Regions from separate parts of the Arthrobacter sp. TJ-236 genome, predicted to be linked through region 1. Evidence: predicted binding sites of a transcription regulator. Region 1 holds the regulator's gene; each other region holds the start of a gene.
The links. The regulator LexA, encoded in region 1, represses DNA repair genes until DNA is damaged. The targets are predictions, from matches to a motif close to TCGAACANNTGTTCGA.

Region 1 (6,337 bases):
GTGGGACGAGTGCGTGCGAGGGTGTCACGCCTGGAGGGTGAACAGGTAGGCGGCGAGCAGGGAGAGGCCCGCGAGGACGAGGAAGGCGATCCAGACCCAGCGTGGGAATTCCTGACCGCGGAGTGAGAACGCTCCGCCGATCAACAGCCCGGCGACTCCCATCAGGACCAGGCTCAGCATCCGATCACCGCAGGCTGCCGATCCAGTTGCGCAGGAGCTGGGCCCCGGCGTCGCCGGACTTCTCCGGATGGAACTGCGTCGCGGCCAGCGGACCGTTCTCCACGGCTGCGATGAAGGGGCCGCCGTGGCGCGACCAGGTGACTTGCGGAGGTTTCATCGCGGGCTGGGTCACGTCGAAGGACCAGTCCTGCACACCGTAGGAGTGCACGAAGTAGAAGCGCTCGTCCTCGAGCCCGTCGAAGAGTACCGACCCGGCGGGTGGCTCCACGGTGTTCCATCCCATGTGGGGCACCACGTCGGCCTTGAGCCGTTCGACGGTACCCGGCCACTCGCCCATGCCGGGCGTGCGCACACCGTGCTCCACACCCTCGTCGAAGAGCACCTGCAGGCCCACGCAGATGCCGAGCACGGGCCGTCCACCGGCGACGCGCCGCCCGATCATGCGGAGGGCGTCGACGTCCTTCAGGCCCTTCATCACCGCCTCGAAAGCGCCGACACCCGGCACGAGGAGCCCGTCGGCGTTGAGGACGTCGTCCGGCTTGGCGCTGAGGACGACCTCCGCCCCGACGTGTTCGAGCGCCCGCACCACGGAGCGGACGTTGCCCGAGCCGTAGTCGAGGACGGTCACCGTGCGTGAGGTCACAGCGATCCCTTCGTCGACGGGATGCCCGTGACCCGCGGATCGGGCTCGACAGCCGCGCGCAGCGCCCGCGCGAGCGCCTTGAACTGCGCTTCGACGATGTGGTGCGGGTCGCGTCCGGCGATCACGGTGACGTGCAGGCAGATCCCGGCGTGCAGGGCGATGGCCTCGAACACGTGGCGCGTGAGCGACCCGGTGAAGTGGCCTCCGACCAGGTGGTACTCCTGCCCGGCGGGCTCACCCCCGTGGACCAGGTAGGGGCGTCCGGAGATGTCGACGACGGCCTGGGCGAGCGCCTCGTCGAGAGGCACGGTGGCTTCCCCGAAGCGACGGATACCGGCCTTGCTGCCGAGTGCCTGCCTCAGCGCCTCACCGATGGCGATGGCGGTGTCCTCGACCGTGTGGTGGACGTCGATGTGCGTGTCACCGCTCGATTTGATGGTGAGGTCGATCAGGGAGTGCTTGGACAGAGCCGTGAGCATGTGGTCGTAGAACGGCACGGTGGTGTCGATCGACGAGACTCCGGTGCCGTCGAGGTCAAGCTCGACGAGCACGCTGGACTCGCTGGTGACGCGCTCGATGCGTGCCGTACGAGTGCCGGAGGCAGTGACTGTCATGACATCCCTTCGAAGGATCGATGATCAGGGGGTGTGGTGGGCCTTCGCCCAGGACCGCGGATCGCGCGGACCCGCCGAACCAGTCTAGAAGACGTGCGCGCCGGGCACGGTGGCCTGGTCGCGCTCGAGGAGTCCGGAGAGCACCCGGAGGAAGACGGTGGTCTCCTCCTCCGTGCCGGCCGTCACCCGCAGTGAACCGGCGATCCCGACGTCGCGGATCAGGACGCCCGCCTCGAGGAGACCCTCCCAGATCCGGCGGGGATCCTCGAGGCCCGAGAAGAACACGAAGTTCGCATCCGACGGCGCAGGAGTGAGGCCCAGATCGGTCAGTTCGCGGACGATGCGGTCCCGCTGCACCTTGATCGCCTCGACGTTGGCCAGGAGGGTGTCGGCGTGCGTGAGGGCCGCGTTCGCCGCCGCCTGCGTGAGGGCGGACAGGTGGTACGGGAGCCGCACCAACCGGAGGGCGTCCGTCACCTCGGGGGCCGCCGCGAGATACCCGAGCCTCGCGCCCGCCATCGCGAAGGCCTTGCTCATGGTGCGCGAAACCATCAGGCGCGGCCGGCCGGGCAACAGGGTCAGCGCACTCGGGGTGCCCTGCTGGAGGAATTCGCCGTAGGCCTCGTCGACGATGATCATCGCCCTGGCCGCCTCACCCGCTGCATAGGCCGCCTCGATCACGTCGAGACCAAGGGCCGTCCCCGTGGGGTTGTTGGGTGAGCAGAGGAACACCACGTTCGCGCCCGACTCCGTGACCGCCCGCGCCGTGGACTCGGGGTCCATCGCGAAGGCCGCTCCGCGCTCCGCGGTCACGTAGCGCGTCCCCGTGCCGCTGGCGAGCAGCGGATACATGGAGTAGGTGGGCGGGAAGCCGATGGCCGTGCGTCCGGGACCGCCGAAGGCCTGCAGTATCTGCTGGAGCACTTCGTTCGAGCCGTTGGCCGCCCAGAGCTGGTCGGGCGTCAACCCGTGACCCAGGTACGCGGCGAGGTTCGCGCGAAGTTCCGAGAACTCGCGGTCCGGGTACCGGTTCAACCCGCCGGTGGCGTCCGACACGGCGGCCACGATGGCCTGGTGGACGTCGGCGGGGACACGGTGCGTGTTCTCGTTGACGTTCAGGAGGATGGGGACGTCGAGCTGGGGCGCACCGTAAGGGTGCTGCCCTACGAGGTCGTCGCGGAGGGGCAGGCTCGCAAGGGCGTCGGCAGAGGAAGGCACCTGCCGAGTTTAGCCCTGGACGGGTACCGAGATGCTCTGTCCGGCTTGCACCACGGAGGTCCGCAGGTTGTTGAGCTCGACGATCTCGGCGACGACATCCCGCGTATCGCGATCAGGCGCATAGGACGAGGCGAGGCCCCAGAGTGTCTCCCCCGCCGCGATGGTCACGTCGATGGTCGGCGCTGCCTGCGACGGCCCGTCCCCTGCCTGGGCCTGGGACGTCAGGAACGCCCCGAGCAGGATGAGCATCGCGACGATCAGGGTGATCGGCAGCCCGACGAGGAGGAGACGCCCGCGGCGGGTCAAGGTGATGCGATCGGGTACGGCGGCGGGCGTGTGGACGCGCTCGGCGCCGGCCGACGTCCGGGGACGGGCGACGGTGGGCACGATGACGCCACGATCGACGATGGACGCCGTGGAGCTGCCCTGCAGAACCAGTGCTTCGGTCATGACCTGCCTCTTCCCTTCGAACGGTCCGTCCGGGATCTGATCCCGAATCGAACATGCGTACTAATACTCCTGAGTCCTTTCTAGCACTGAGGAACGATGCGTGTCGAGACTCGCTCGAACATATGTTTGAAAACAAGCATCGACTCGCCTAGCGTGGCGTGAAGGACCGACGACCGTTATTCCTTGTCCCCTCGGGGACCCGGGCTTCCGATCTAGGTCCAGACAATCACCCGCCACCGACAGAATCGCTCCCGCGGTCCGGACGGTCCGGCGGGGGAACCCAGATCTGGACGAAGGGCATGCGCGTGGCGGAAGCAGCACCGGCAGACCGGCAGGAATCGAACACAGCGAGCAGTCCGCGCGCGGTTCCCGGGCCGGCCGGTCGTGGTCGTCCCCGCGGGCGGTCGGTGTCCAAGGGCCTGACGCCGCGGCAACTGACGATCCTGGAGACCATCCAGCGGTCCATCTCGGACAAGGGCTACCCGCCGTCGATGCGTGAGATCGGCGACACCGTCGGTCTCGCGAGTCTCTCGAGCGTGACCCATCAGCTGTCCCAGCTGGAGCGCCTCGGCTACCTCCGGCGGGATCCCAAGCGTCCGCGGGCCATGGAGGTCCTCCTCCCGCTCACGCTGACGACCGACGGCGCGTCATCGGACCCGTCGGACGGCGGGGCGGCGTCGAGCGCGGATCAGCAGATCGCGGTGGACACCGCACTGGTACCCCTCGTAGGACGCATCGCGGCTGGTGGGCCGATCCTCGCGGACCAGGTGATCGAGGACGTGATGCCCCTCCCTCGCCAGATCGTCGGGCACGGGGAGCTGTTCATGCTCAAGGTCTCCGGTGACTCCATGGTCGACGCAGCCATCTGCGACGGCGACTGGGTGGTGGTGCGGAAGCAGCAGAGCGCCCAGAACGGGGACATCGTCGCGGCGCTGCTCGACGACGAGGCCACCGTCAAGACCTTCCGCCAGCGTGACGGGCACACCTGGCTGCTCCCCCAGAACACGAGGTACGAACCGATCCTCGGCGACCACGCCAGCATCATGGGCAAGGTCGTCTCGGTGATGCGAGCGCTCTGACGCCGTCAGGCCCTGACCGGCCGTGTCAGCGCCGTCGACGGCGGTCGTCACCGCCCGTCAGGCCGGGTCAGCGTGCGGAGAGCCGCTCGAGGATGCCGGTCACGGTCGCCCGGTCGGTGGTCGCCCAGAAGGGCGGCAGCGCAGCGCGGAGGAACCCGCCGTACCGCGCGGTCGCGAGGCGGCTGTCGAGCACCGCGACCACGCCGCGGTCCTCCGCCGCGCGGATCAGACGACCCGCGCCCTGCGCGAGCCGCACCGCGGCATGCGTCGCCGAGACACTCATGAACCCGTTGCCCCCGTTCCGCGCAACGGCTCGCGTGCGCGCCGTCATGAGCGGATCGTCCGGCCTCGGGAACGGGATGCGGTCTATGATCACCAGCCTGCAGGACGACCCGGGGACGTCCACCCCCTGCCAGAGGGACATCGTCCCGAACAGGCAGGTGTCCGGCTCGTCGGCGAACTGTGTCACGAGGGCGTTGAGCGAGGATTCGCCCTGGCACAGGATCTCGAAGTCCACCTCGGGCCGGAGTGTCTCCGCAGCCTCCTCGGCGGCCCGTTTCGAGGAGAAGAGGCCGAGCGCTCCCCCACGGCTCGCCGTGATGAGCGTGAGGATCTCCGCGAGCTGGGCGTCGGACACCCCCCGCTCCGGCTTCGGCAGGTCCTGTGCCACGTAGAGCACACCCTGCTTGGGGTAGTCGAACGGGCTGCCGACGTCGACCCCGGTCCAGGCCGGGGCACCCGGGCCACTGAGCCCGAGCGATCCCGCGACAGGACCGAACTCGGAACCGATGGCCAGCGTGGCGGAGGTGAGGATCACCGTGTGGTCCTCGAACAGACCCTCGCGCAGGCGACCCGCCACCGAGAGCGGGGCGACGTTGAGGGTGGCCGGTGAGGTCTCGTCCGGCTGGGAGTACCCGGAGCCCGGAGTGAACGTGCTGGGGCGGGAAGCCCACACCACCTCGTTCAGGTCGGCCGCGGCGAGGATCCGCTCGGCGAGTTCGAAGACGAGCGTCACCCGGGCGCGCGCCACCTGCCGCCCGCCGTCGGCGTCGGCCTCCGACTTCCCCTCGGTCTTCGTGTCCGACAGGGCGGCGCGGGAGGCGTCCCGCACCTGCTCCAGGGACTGCGCGAGTTCCTCGGGCAGTCCGCCCGGCAGGAGCCCCGACGGCAGGCGTTCCGAGGCCGCCTCGAAGGCGTCGCCGGCCGTGTCGAGAGCGCCCGTGCTGATGGACGCGTGCCGCCGCAGCGCTGCAGCGGCGGCGGAGACCATCGACGCCGAGAGCTGACCGGACACGGCACCGGTGACGCGGTCGTGCAGCTCGTGGGCCTCGTCGATGACCACGACGTCGTACTCCGGAAGTACGGCGAGCCCCTCGAAGGCACTGATCGCGAGCATCGCGTGGTTGGTGATGATGATGTCGGCGTCCGCCGCCGCCGCGCGCGCCTTCTCGCTGAAGCACTCCTGCGCCACAGGGCAGCGCGCCGCACCGAGGCATTCCATGCTGGACACCGACACCTGTCGCCACGCGCGGTCGCTCACGCCGGGCACGAGGTCGTCGCGGTCGCCCGTCGTCGTCTCCTCGGCCCACTCACGCAACCGCACCACCTCCTGGCCGAGGGCCGAGGCGGGAGCACCGCCGCCCAGCGGCGGGGACGGATGCTGTGCGGCGTCCTCCCCGAGGCTGAACAGCGTTCCCGGGGCGTCCTCCTCCGGGAAGCCGCCGCCGGTCTTGTGGAGGCAGACGTAGTTGGAGCGCCCCTTGAGGAGCGCGACGTCGACCGGGCGGGAGAGCGCCGGGCGGACGGCGTCGAGCAGCCGCGGGAGATCCCGTCCCACGATCTGCGCCTGCAGGGCGAGGGTCGCCGTGGAGACGACCGACGGGCGGTCGCTCTCCATGGCCTGCGCTATCAGCGGCACGAGGTAGGCGAGGGACTTACCGGTTCCCGTGCCGGCCTGGACGAGGAGGTGATCCCCCGAGTCGATCGCCTCACTGACCTGTCGCACCATCTCGTGCTGTCCCGCGCGCATCTCACCGCCCATCGCACCGACGGCGGCGTCGAGCAGTTCGAGGGATCGGCGGGCGTGGGGGGAGGGCACCCCGCCGGCCGCGGTGTCCGGCGCCGCGATCACGGCGCCGGACCGCGTGGACTCA
Region 2 (6,337 bases), on a different contig from region 1:
GTCCTGATTCGATCACGTGAATGGGCACGTTGGGGATGATGCGCGCCATCTTCCGCTTCTCGCCGTCGACCAGCTGCTTCACCCGCGTGGACGGTCCCTCCGTCACGAGGATGACCCCGGGACGCCCGATGACCCGGAACACGGCGTCCTGCGTGCGGGGGTTCACCGCGATGGGCTGTTCCTGCAGGATCCAGCCCCGGCGGAGGACGCTGAGAGCGGCTCCCGCTGCTCCCGGGCGTCCCTCGATCTGTGAGAACGCAGCGCGTTCGGCTCTCCGCGACAGGATGAAGATCGCGGCCAGGAAGGCCAGAGGGACGGCGATGATCATCAGGGTGATCACGTTGTCGATCAGCAGCCCGATGAGGAGTCCCACCGCGATGATGCCGACGAACGCCAGGAGCATGAACCAGACGACACTCGGATCGTTGCGGCGCGTCATCTTGAAGACCTCGGACACCTGCTTCATCCGCCCGGGCTTCTTGGGGCCCTTCTCAGCCTTCGGCTTGCGCGAGAAGATGCGTCGTCGGGGCTTGGGCGAATCGGGGGAATCGATGGTGTGCGACATAGTGCTCCGATTCTACGGGATGGCCGGTAGCCCGCCGGGCTCGGGAGGCTTCCCGGCGATCAGCCGGCGAGGAGCGACGAGGCCTCCTGGGCCGCTGATCCCTCGTCGTCGAGGTGGGCGAGATGCTCCGGGAGTTCCAGGTCCTTGCTGCGCATGGCCCTCGCCCACAGGCGTCCTGCCCGGTACGAGGAGCGGACCAGTGGGCCACTCATGACCCCGAGGAAGCCGATGCTCTCGGCTTCCGCACTCAGCTCGACGAATTCGGACGGCTTGACCCAGCGGTCGACCGGGAGGTGGCGCTCGCTCGGGCGGAGGTACTGCGTGATGGTGATGAGGTCGCAGCCCGCCGCGTGGAGATCCTGCAGTGCCTCCGAGATCTCCTCCCGGGTCTCACCCATGCCGAGGATGAGGTTGGACTTCGTGACCATGCCGAGGTCGCGACCTTGCGTGATGACGTCCAGCGAGCGCTCGTAGCGGAAGGCAGGGCGGATGCGCTTGAAGATACGGGGGACGGTCTCGACGTTGTGGGCGAAGACCTCGGGGCGTGCATCGCAGATCGCGGCGATGTGCTCGGGCTTGCCGGAGAAGTCGGGGATGAGGATCTCGACGCCCGTGCCGGGGTTCATGCTGTGGATCTGACGAATGGTCTCCGTGTAGAGCCAGACGCCCTCGTCCGCGAGATCGTCCCGCGCGACGCCGGTCACGGTCGCGTACCGCAGGTTCATGGAGCGGACGGACTGCGCCACCTTGAACGGCTCGCTCCGATCCAGCGGCTGGGGCTTTCCGGTGTCGATCTGGCAGAAGTCGCAGCGTCGCGTGCACTCGGAGCCGCCGATGAGGAAGGTGGCCTCGCGGTCCTCCCAGCACTCGAAGATGTTGGGGCAGCCGGCTTCCTCGCAGACCGTGTGCAGGCCCTCCTTCTTCACCAGGTTCTTCATCGCGACGAACTCCGGTCCGATGTTCACCTTGGCCTTCATCCATTCCGGTTTGCGCTCCACCGGTGTCTCGGCGTTACGCGCCTCGATGCGCAGCAGGCGACGACCCTCGGGTGCAAGGCTCACAGTAAGGCTCCTTCTGACATGGTGTGCGGCGCCGATCCGGCGTCTTTTCCGGCAATGCCCTCGACGCCCCCGACACCGTCGTCGTCGCCCAGCAGCTCTGCCTCATTGTTGCGCAGTTCCGCTTCGATCAGCGACACGAGGTCAAGGGGGGACACGGACCGGCCGGTCTCGTGCGAGATGGTCGTGACCCCGGCGTCGCTGATGCCGCAGGGGACGATCTGCCGGAACGGAGCGAGGTCGTTGTCGCAGTTGACGGCGAACCCGTGCATGGTCACGCGGTCCTTCACGCGTATCCCGATGGCCGCGATCTTCCGCGCGGGGCCGGAGGCGTCAGCGGCCACCCACACGCCTGATCGTCCGTCGATCCGCGTACCCTCGACACCCACCACTGCGAGGCTCCGGATGATCACCTCTTCGAGGAGGTGCACGTAGTCCGCGATCCTCGCCGGGTCACGCAGGGCGAGGATGGGGTAGCCGACCAGCTGTCCCGGCCCGTGCCACGTCAGCTTCCCGCCCCGGTCCACGGGCACCACGGGCGTGCCGTCGAACGGACGTTCGTGGTCCTCGGTGCGACGTCCGGCGGTGTACACGGGACTGTGCTCGAGCAGGAGGACCGTGCTGGGTGCCTCACCGGCGACGACGGCGGCGTGCAGGGCCTGCTGCATCTCGAGGCCCCGCGCGTACTCCACGTGGTCAGGAGTAAGGCCCACCCGCGACAGCACCAAAGTCATGCCCCAAGGGTAACGCCGTCCACCGACACCGCCCGCCGGTGACCTCGGTGCGCAACGCGCTCGGACGCCGGTCCCGACGTCGGACGGTGATCTCAGGTGTCGTCGGGCAGGTCGAATACGACACCCAGTCGGGCGAGGCGCCACTGGTCCTCGCGCCCGCGGACCTCGAAGTGGAAGACCGGCGCCACGGGATTCGTCTGGGCGGAGAACCTCCAGAACTCCATGCGCAACGCGCGTGACGTCGGCGGGACGTCCTGGTCGCCCTGCTCGACGGCGAATGCGTGCCACGTGCTCCAGTGCTGGGCCGTACCGACGACGGACCAGGTAGAACCCCGCCATCGCAGGGTGCGCGGCCGGACCGTCCCGCCGGCGGGGAGGAGTGTCAGGGTCACGTGCTCGTCGAGCGTCCGCCAGGACGACGGTGTGCTGACGACGTCCTGACGACGACCCGCTCGGGGTCCGGCATCGGACGGGGATGACGTGGGGGAGTGCATGACGGCCTGACGCTGGTGGAAGGAACGTGTCGAATAAAAATAGAACACATGTTCGATCGGGGCAAGGTTTCTCTGCCGGATCCTGTGGATAACCCGGAGGAGGTCTCGGTCGTGACCTAGAAAGGACACATGAGCGATGCCGTACCGCCGTCCCCGTCCTCCGTGCCGGGCGTTCCGCCGTCGGGAACACCCCTGCCGGTCCGAGGGGGCGCCGTCCATCCGGCTAAGGCTGCGCACGGGTCCGGCACACATGTCGGCCGAGCGAATGATCGTGATGACGACGGCCACGCTCAGCCCACCGCCGTCGGCTTCACGACCGGGAGACTGCTCGGTCGTGGCGGCTCGTCCTCGGTCTGGCTCGTCACCGACTCGGCCGGCCAGCGCTTCGCCCTCAAGGTGGCGACCAGGACCGGGGCTGCTCCTGGCGATCCGGCGCCGGTGCCGCCGGGCTCCCCGTCCTCGTCATCCGCTCCGGGCGATCGCCTACCGAGAGCTCGAGACTACGGAACAGGTGTGCTGCAACCGCCCGGCGCGGGACCGGACACTGCGCCCACCCCCACGCCCATGCCCGGGCGTCGCGCACGCCGGGCCGCTCTGCCCTCCATCGGGGTACCGGACGTCCCCCCGCCATCCGTCGGACGGTCACCGTTCGCTCCCTCGAACGACGGCGTGTCCGTCGATGCCGGTGGTCCGACAGCCAGTGGGAACCATGCAGCACCCGCCGACGACCTCGATCGGGAACTCGCCCTCCTGCGGCGACTCGACCACGACCACCTCGTCCGGGTGCACCGGGTCATCAGCACGAACCAGGGGCCGGGACTGCTGATGGAGCTCGCAGCGGGCGGTTCGCTGCTCGAACTCGTCACGAGCCGGGGGCCTCTGCCCATCGCGGAGGTGGTGACCACTCTCGTTCCCGTGGCTCAGGCGCTCGACCATCTGCACGCGTCAGGGGCCCTCCACGGTGACGTGACGCCCGGCAACATCCTCTTCACGCACGAGGGCCGCCCGCTGCTCGCCGACCTCGGCACGGGCCGACTGCTGGGAACCGATCCGCTGCTCATGCCCGGAACCCCCGGCTTCCTCGATCCCGGGCGGACCGGCAGCTACGATTCCGGCGCCGATGTGTTCGCGCTCGCGGCCGTCGCCTGGTTCGCGCTGACCGGACGGATCCCAGGCCCGACCGATCAGCGTCCGCCGCTCGCGCTGATCGTGCCCGATGTCCCGCTCACTTTGATGCAGCTGATCGAGGATGCGCTGAGCACCAACCGTGAGCGCCGTCCCACCGCTGCATCGTTCGCACGTACCTTGCTCTCCGCCTCGGCGGCGGAACCGGTGGACCTCGTGCCAGCGGTGCACACGAGCGTGCTGCCCGACCTGCTGACGCGCAGGGCTGACGAACGGCCGGCACCACGGCGCTCGCTCATCGCGCGGCTCCGGCGCACAGGTGCGACGAGCGGCCCGCGCACACCCGGAAACGGCAGTACCGGCGCAGGCCGGCGCGTCAACGGCTCCCCGCGAACCAGCCGGTCAGGCCGAAGCACCCGGCCGGCCCGCTTGTTCCCGGGCAGGGCGGTCGCTCCGACACCGGACGAGGAATCACCCCGCCGTCGCGGTTCGGCTCCTGGGCCGCGAACATCCCCATCGGAACCACACCGGAGCTCCACGACGTTCCAGCCCGTGAAGGGCGACTACGGTGCCCAGTACCGCATCCGGCGCGTCCTCGGAGTAGTGTCGGGGTGCATAGCCGCCGTTTTGCTCGTCATGGGGGTCATGCTCACGGCGGAGGGTCTCCGCGGGCCGGAATCGCTCGTGAGCGAGCCCGCCGTGCAGGGTGACGGCACGGGTACACCTGCTCCGGAAGCGGACGGTCAGGCGGTCGACGTGAGCGCGGGGCACAGCGCCGAGCGGGAGGCGACGTCCGACGACGGGACATCTGACGCCAGTCCGGAGCAGCTCGCCGGATCCGAGGATCCCTCCGTGGCACTCTCGGGTCTCGTCGCGCTGCGAGCATCTGCGTTCGCGACCGCCGATCCAGAGGTGCTGCGGACCGTCGACGTCGACGGGTCGCCCGCCATGGTCGCGGACCAGGAGGCTGTCGCCGTCCTCGCGCGATCCGGGAACACCCTCCGGGGTTTGTCCATCGGCCTGCGGGATCAGAAACGGCTCACGGACGACGACGTCGCGGCGGACTCCGCCCTCGCACCTGTCTCCGGCGTCGCGACACCGCCGGAGGGAACGGAGGTCGCTCTCGTGCGGGCGACGGCGCAGATCTCCCCGTACACCGAGGAACCGGTCGGGAACCGTGCCGCGGAGGGGACGTCGGAGGAGGGCGCCGACGCCGGGACCCCCTCACTCATGGCAGCCGGACAGCAGGAGCTCATCTTCGTGCTGTGGGACACCGCGGACGGCTGGCGCATCCATTCCGTCGTCGAACCGCCCGAGGACTGAGGACGCCCGAGGACGTGCGACCACGACCACGCCCAGGACCAGCACCACGTGACGCCCCCATGCGGCCGCCTCCGAACCAGGACGTCGATTCCCTCCGCCCGGATGCGGTCCCGATACGGTCCCTACACGGTCCGGCTACGGTCCGGCTACGGTCCCGATACGGTCCAGCGAGTGGAGGCTACTCGGACGGCGCCGTGACCGTGCGGTGCACCCATTGCGCCAGCGCCTCGGGGGTCTCCTCGTCGAAGGAGAAGCCGGCCGCGACGAGCGCTCGCGGCTCCATGCGCGTGCTCACGAGTAGGAGCTCGTAGCCCAGTTGACCGATCGCGGCCTTCAGGATGAATGCCGGGACACGGAACCAGACCGGGCGCTTGAACGCTCTGCCGAGCTGCAGGGCGATCTGGTCGAGCGGGGCCGGGGCCGGGGCGCTCAGGTTGACGGGCCCGCTGAGCGGTGCGGTGAGGAGGAACTCGAGGGCCCGGATCTCGTCGTTGAGGCTGATCCAGGGCCACCACTGACGCCCCGACCCGAGGGACGTCCCGGCGAACAGGCGGATGGGGATCAGGAGGTTCGGGAGGGCGCCACCCTCCTTCGCCATCACGATGCCCGTCCGGGGGAGCACCACGCGGACCTCCTCCGGGGCAGCGAGGGCTTCCGCTTCCCACCGGCGGCAGATGTCGGCGAGCAGGGTCTGACCCGACGCGGACGATTCCGTGAGGACGTCATCACCCCGGTCCCCGTAGTAGCCGGAGGCGGACTGGCTGATGAGAACCTGCGGGCGCTTCGTCGCACGCGTGATCGCCGCGACGAGTGTCCGGGTCGGCATGATGCGCGAGGAGTACAGCGTCTCCTTGTAGCTCCGCGTCCACGGATGTCCTGCGATGCCCGCGCCCGAGAGGTTGATCACCGCGTCCGCCCACTCCACGGCAGCGACGTCGAGGTCTCCCGTCGAGGGATTCCAGCGGACTTCGGACTCGTTCTTCGGGTCGCGGCGCACGAGTCGCTTGATCTCGTGGCTGACGGCGAGCTGACGCGTGA
Region 3 (6,337 bases), on a different contig from region 1:
CATCGAGTACACGGCGACGAGGCCGAGCCCGATCAGACCCGCGATCAGGCCGAGCCTCAGCTGGTCCGCGCCCAGGGTGGCGGAGATCTGCTGCTCGCTCTGGATCTCGAAACTGATCGGCAGGGCCCCGTACTTCAGCTGCTCCGCGAGGGCCGCTGCGGATTCCTCGGTGAAGTTGCCGCTGATCTGCGGGTTACCGTCCGGGATGACGACGTTCGTGGTCGGCGCGGAGACGATCCGGCCGTCCAGGACGATGGCGAACTGGTTGCGGGGATCACCCCGACCGATCGCGTACAGGCGCTCGGTGACCTCGCGGAAGATCTCCGTGCCTTCGTCGTTGAAGTCGATGTTCACCGCCCAGGTGTTGAGCGACTGGCCCTGCGAGCCGCGCTGCAGGCCGAAGCTCGCCGAGGAGATGTCCGTGCCGGGCACTTCCACGGGACCGAGGATGTATTTGCCCTGGGTGTCCGGTTCGCACGCGACGAGCGGCTGATCGGCGGGGGCAGGCTCCTCCGCGGGCTCCAGGGAGGCAGGGTCGAGGCAGTCGAGGGCCTCGAATTCCCGGTACAGCTCCGGGGTGATCCAGTTCGGGTCGCTGGCGTTTTGCGGCTCTGCGGCCGGCTGCGGGAGTGCGTCCTCCGCGACGGGCGGATCGGCCGGCGCGGCCTGACCGGGACCGCCGGCCAGGACCGGCCGGAACTCCATCTGCGCCGAGGCCTGGATGAGATCGCGCGTCTCGGGATCCGGAGTGCCCGGCAGCGAGACGATCACGTTCTGGCCGGACTGCGTGTTGATCTCGGCCTCGGAGACGCCCGATCCGTCGACGCGCTGCCGGATGATCTCCACGGCCTGGTCCAGCTGCTCGGGGGTGATCTCGCTGCCGTCCTGCACGCGGGGGGCGAGGATCATCTGCGTGCCACCCTCGAGGTCGAGGGCGAGGCGCGGGCTCCAACTCGCGGTGCTCCAGTAGGAGCCCGCTCCGAGGAGGATCGCGAGCAGTGCTGTCAATGCACCCAGCCAGACTAGTGTCCGCTTGGCTGCCGTCCCGGGGCCGGTACGAGGCATGGTGGGGTGTCCTTATGCTGAGGCGCGCGTCATGGCGCCGGTTCGGTCCTTCGACGGGCGCAGCACGCTGTCCGCGCCCCTGGACATGCTAGTTGTCGCGCTTGACCGGGGGGTCGTTCGGACCCAGCGGGTCGCGCCCCTCGCGGTCCTGGTCGGGCAGGCCGGCCGCGCCGGTGGATGTGGCGGCGGTGGAACCGCCCGCGGTCGTACCGGTGGACCCCGTGGACCCGGCCGGGGCGGAGCGGTCGACGTCGTCGATCGAGGAGGCGTCGTCGGGGACCGACGAGGAGCCGAGCTCGTGCGCGGTGGCGTCGTCAGCGGTCGCCGTGTGGTCGACGTCGTCCGAGGAATCGGCGGCGGTCTCCTGCAGCACCACCTTGGAGAGAGCCTGCGTGTGCACCGTCGCGAAGGTTCCGGGCGACAGCTCGAGCACGGCCTTGTTGTTCTCCTGGTCGATCGACACGATGGTGCCGTAGAGCCCGAACTGGGTCATGACCTCGGTGCCCGGCTCCATCTGCGTCCGCATCTCCTTCACCTGCTGCTGGGCCTTGCGTTGGCGCCGGAACATGGAGAAGAGGAGGAAGGCGAGGAGCAGCGGCAGCAGCAGGCTGAAGATGTCGAACGGAGGGGCTTCTCCGGAGGCGGTCTGGGCGACTACAGCAGCGAGCACGTGGGGTTCCGATCCTGGGACTGGGTGTGGACGGCGTGGATGTGGGCCGGCACACGTTCGTGAGACACCAGTGTAAAGGTGAATACCGGGCGTCCCGACGTCAGGACTCGGGCTTCGCCCAGCTGTCAAGGGTCGATTCGCTGCCGAGGAGGTCTTCCGGAGCCACCGAGAACAGGTCCTCGGGCATGGCTGCCGCGACGTGCGGAGGCATGACCAGGCCGAGGTGCTGCCACGCCGCAGCGGTGGCGATCCTGCCGCGAGGGGTGCGTCCGAGCATCCCCTCCCGCACGAGGTAGGGCTCCGCGACGGTCTCCACCGTCTCGGGTTCCTCGCCCACGGCGATCGCGAGGGTGGAGAGTCCCACCGGACCTCCGTTGAACTTGGTGATCAGGGCGGTCAGCACCGACCTGTCGAGGCGATCCAGGCCCCGTGCGTCCACCTCGTACATGTCGAGTGCCGCGCCGGCCGCCCGCGCGTCGATGAGTTCCTCGCCGTGCACGAGGGCCCAGTCGCGGACACGGCGCAGCAGGCGGTTCGCGATACGCGGTGTGCCACGCGAGCGGCCGGCGACCTCCGCGAATGCGACCGAGTTGACCTTCATGTCCATCAGCATGGCCGACCGCCGCAGCACGAGTTCGAGTTCCTCCGTGGAGTAGAACTCGAGGTGCCCGGTGAAACCGAAACGGTCCCTGAGCGGTCCGGGCAGGAGTCCGGCCCGGGTGGTGGCGCCCACGAGGGTGAACGGAGGGAGTTCCAGCGGGATGGCCGTGGCCCCCGGGCCCTTGCCCACGATGATGTCGACGCGGAAATCCTCCATGGCCATGTAGAGCATCTCCTCGGCCGGGCGGGACATGCGGTGGATCTCGTCGAGGAAGAGCACCTCCCCCTCGGTCAGCGAGGAGAGGACGGCGGCGAGGTCGCCGGCGTGCTGGATGGCGGGGCCGGAGGTGATGCGCAGCGGCGCGTTCATCTCCGCGGCGATGATCATGGCGAGCGTCGTCTTGCCGAGTCCGGGTGGCCCCGACAGCAGCACGTGGTCCGCGCTGCGCCCGCGCATCCGGGAGGCCTCGAGCATCAGGGAGAGCTGGCGCCGCACCCGCTTCTGCCCCACGAAGTCGTCGAGGTTCTTCGGCCGGAGCGCGGCCTCGACCGCGCGGTCCTCGGGGTCGGCGGAGGCCGCGACCAGGGGGACGTCGTCGGGCTGGTGGTCCGGATGCCGGTCCGTCACGAGCCCACCGTCGTCCTCGTCGGGGCACCGGATTCGCGCGTCCCGGCGGACCTCGTGCGCGCCGAGCTCCGGGCGCCGTCCTGCCCGAGCCGGCGGAGGGTGAGTTTGAGGATCTGGCCCACGTCACCGGTCGCCGCGACCTCGGGCGCGTCGGCGACGGCTGCGTCGATGGCCGCGCCGGCGTCCTTCTCCGACCAGCCGAGGCCCATCATGGCGGTGAGGACCTGACCCTGCCACGTCGCCAGGGGGACGCCCGGCGCCGAGTCGAGCGGTACGAGCTTCCCGGCGAGCTCGAGCACGATCCGACGGGCTCCCTTCGGGCCAATGCCGGGTACCTTGCTGAAGGCCTTGTCATCTCCGGCCGACGCCGCGACGCGGATGGCCTCGGGAGTGTGCACCGCGAGCACGGCCAGAGCCAGGCGCGGGCCGACGCCGCTGACGGCAAGGAGGGTCTCGAAGACCTCGCGCTGGTCCGCGTCCTCGAACCCGAAGAGCGTCATCGAGTCCTCGCGGACGATCATCGCCGTGGCCACCGTGGCCTGCTCCCCCGTGCGCAACCCGGAGAGGGTCTGCGGCGTGGCCTGCACCTGCATGCCGAAACCGTTGACGTCGATCACGGCGGAGTGCAGACCGACGTGGGTCACTGTCCCGCGGAGGGAATTGATCATGGGGTGCTCCAGGGGGCGGAGGGACGGGAGATGAAGAGGTCGTTGACGTACCGACGGTCCACGTGGCGGCTGACCGCACCGCTGCCTTCGAAGATACGTTCTATTGCAGAACGGTACCGGCCGGGGTGCCGCCGGTCGAGCCGCCACACCGACGCGGGCGCGGCGCGGGCGCTCGGGCGACGCGAGAGCCGTCGCTCGAGCAAAGTGCAGAGCCGACTCTCGAGCAAACGTACGTCACCGACGTCGGGCGCGGGCTTCCGCCTCGGCCCAGATGCGCTGCGCCGGTGTGATCGCGGCGCCGCTCGCGGCTCCCCCGGTCGCGACGGCACCCGCGCCCGCACTCACGCCGCTGACGCTACGGCGCCACGCGTGCGTGATGGCGAGTGCCAGGGCATCCGCCGCGTCCGCGGGTCGCGGCGGCGTGTCGAGGCGCAGGATCTTCGTCACCATCTTGGTCACCGCCGCCTTGTCGGCCTGACCGTTACCGGTCACCGCCGCCTTGACCTCGGTGGGAGTGTGCAGGGCGACCGGCACGCCGCGGCGCGCCGCGGACACGATGACGACGCCGGAGGCCTGCGCGGTGCCCATGACGGTGCTGACGTTCAACTGGCTGAACACACGCTCGACCGCGAGCGCGTGCGGCTTGTGGAGATCGAGCCACAGGTCCACCGCCTCGGAGATGACGAGCAGCCGCTCGTCGAGGCTCCGGTGCGCTTCCGTCCCCACCACACCCACGGCCACGAGGGTGGAGCGCCGGTTCGGTTCGACGTCGACGACCGCGAGCCCGCAGCGCGTCAGTCCCGGATCCACGCCCATGACCCGGTACGTCACGGCAGGTCCCGGGTCGTGAGAGCCGCGGCGGCCGCGCGCATCACGGGGAAGGCCTCGATGTCAGTCGTCCTCGAGCTCGGCGAGCACGTCGTCGGGGAGGTGCGCGTTGGAGTAGACGTTCTGGACGTCGTCGAGCTCCTCGAGTGCGTCCACGAGCTTGAGGAACGTGCGCGCGCCGTCCGCGTCGAGGTCCACCTGCATGGAGGGGACGAACTCGACGTCGTCGGTCTCGTACTCGATGCTGCTCTCGTCCAGCGCGGCGACCACGGCGCGCAGGTCCTGGGGCTCGGAGACGATCTCGAACGAGTCGGCCGATTCCTTCACCTCGTCGGCGCCGGCGTCGAGGACGGACATCAGCAGTTCGTCCTCGGTGAGACCGTTCTTCGGCAGCGTCACGACACCCTTGCGTGTGAACAGGTACGCCACGGAGCCCGGGTCGGCGATCGTACCGCCATTGCGGGAGATGCCGAGGCGCACCTCGGAGGCGGCCCGGTTCTTGTTGTCCGTGAGGCACTCGATCAGCAGGGCCGAGCCCTGGGGTCCGCGCGCCTCGTACATGATCGTCTGGTAGTCGACTGCCTCGCCGAGCAGGCCCGCTCCGCGCTTGACCGCGCGGTTGATGTTGTCGATGGGAACCGACGTCTTCTTGGCCTTGGAGACAGCCAGCTCGAGGCCGGGGTTGCCCGCCACGTCCGCGCCGCCCGCACGCGCCGCGACCTCGATGTTCTTGATCAGCTTGGCGAAGGACTTCGCGCGCTTGGCGTCGATCGCGGCCTTCTTGTGCTTGGTTGTTGCCCATTTGGAGTGGCCCGACATGCTTACGCTTCTCCTCTGATCATCCGGATGAAAAGTTCATGGACCCGCCGCTCGCCGGTGACCTCCGGGTGGAAGCTCGTGGCCAGCAGGGTGCCAGAACGCACTGCGACAATCCTAGCGGCGCGTTCGGGCGCCGAGCCGGGCCCGGCGACGTCGTTCCCCGCACTGTCGTGTACGGGGTGTGAGGGCCGATCCGCCGACGCAGCGGGAGGGGTGGGCGCGGCCGGTACCTGGGCGAGGACCTGCACGGCCGGCCCCACCTGCTCCACCCACGGCGCGCGGATGAACACGGCGCGCACGGGCTCGGTCGCAGCCGATCGGTCCGTCGCGGCGAGGCCCTCGAAGGCGAGGTCCGTCTCGAAGGACTCGCGCTGGCGGCCGAAGGCGTTCCTCCGCACCACGATGTCCAGTCCACCGAGGGTCTGCTGGGGGTTCCCCTCCCGGTCGAGCGAGGGGTCCGCGACGACGTCGGAGAGCATGATCATGCCGGCGCAGGAACCGTAGACGGGCAGGCCCTGACGGATCAGTTCGCGCAGGGGCCCCGCCAGCCCGAACGTCCGGGTGAGCTTGTCGATGGTGGTCGACTCGCCGCCCGGGATGATCAGGCCGTCGATCGCCTCGAGCTCGGACGGCCGCCGTACGGGGATGGCCCGGGCGCCCAGCGATGCGAGCGTCGCCACGTGTTCGCGCACGTCGCCCTGCACCGCGAGCACTCCCACGACGACGGCGCGGCGGCCGGGCTCCGGCCCGGACTCCAGCCCCGACGACGGCGCGGGTCCGGGAGTTCGCTCCTCCCCCACACGGACGGAGCGACCTGCCGGGGACGGCACGATCTCCGCAGGGGACAGCACGGGGAGGGATGACGTCATCAGGCAAGTCTAGGTCGCCCGGGCCCGCGGTCCCGCGCCGCGCATGCCGGGCCGACGCCGGTGACTGCGATAGTTTTGACGCATGAATCCCCTTCCGGTCCTCCTGGGCAAGGCCGTGCGGTTCGCCTCCCGCCTGCGCGGCGGCGGCTCCGCCTTCCCGGGCCTCGTGGTCGAGCGCCTCGACCCCGCC

Region 2: a site for LexA is predicted at 2,892-2,907, ahead of AC4D16_RS00410 (DUF6504 family protein). Genes of this name have one in related genera too.
Region 3: a site for LexA is predicted at 3,719-3,734, ahead of ruvA (Holliday junction branch migration protein RuvA). Genes of this name have one in related genera too.

Annotation. Positions count from the first base shown of each region.
Region 1 covers NZ_JBZCNI010000002.1:727,148-733,484, reverse strand. The annotation lists gene AC4D16_RS12010 (hypothetical protein) at 25-180, opposite strand; gene hisH (imidazole glycerol phosphate synthase subunit HisH) at 185-823, opposite strand; gene hisB (imidazoleglycerol-phosphate dehydratase HisB) at 820-1,437, opposite strand; gene AC4D16_RS11995 (histidinol-phosphate transaminase) at 1,522-2,655, opposite strand; gene AC4D16_RS11990 (LysM peptidoglycan-binding domain-containing protein) at 2,665-3,105, opposite strand; gene lexA (transcriptional repressor LexA) at 3,513-4,184, shown strand; gene AC4D16_RS11980 (ATP-dependent DNA helicase) at 4,252-6,337, opposite strand, start outside; gene hflX (GTPase HflX) at 6,335-6,337, opposite strand, start outside.
Region 2 covers NZ_JBZCNI010000001.1:95,194-101,530, forward strand. The annotation lists gene AC4D16_RS00395 (DUF4191 domain-containing protein) at 1-565, opposite strand, end outside; gene lipA (lipoyl synthase) at 625-1,626, opposite strand; gene lipB (lipoyl(octanoyl) transferase LipB) at 1,623-2,357, opposite strand; gene AC4D16_RS00410 (DUF6504 family protein) at 2,450-2,851, opposite strand; gene AC4D16_RS00415 (serine/threonine protein kinase) at 3,521-5,299, shown strand; gene AC4D16_RS00420 (TIGR01777 family oxidoreductase) at 5,478-6,337, opposite strand, start outside.
Region 3 covers NZ_JBZCNI010000001.1:227,822-234,158, reverse strand. The annotation lists gene secD (protein translocase subunit SecD) at 1-1,065, opposite strand, end outside; gene yajC (preprotein translocase subunit YajC) at 1,154-1,735, opposite strand; gene ruvB (Holliday junction branch migration DNA helicase RuvB) at 1,836-2,921, opposite strand; gene ruvA (Holliday junction branch migration protein RuvA) at 2,960-3,631, opposite strand; gene ruvC (crossover junction endodeoxyribonuclease RuvC) at 3,866-4,462, opposite strand; gene AC4D16_RS00985 (YebC/PmpR family DNA-binding transcriptional regulator) at 4,523-5,278, opposite strand; gene pdxT (pyridoxal 5'-phosphate synthase glutaminase subunit PdxT) at 5,281-6,147, opposite strand; gene AC4D16_RS00975 (MurT ligase domain-containing protein) at 6,230-6,337, shown strand, end outside.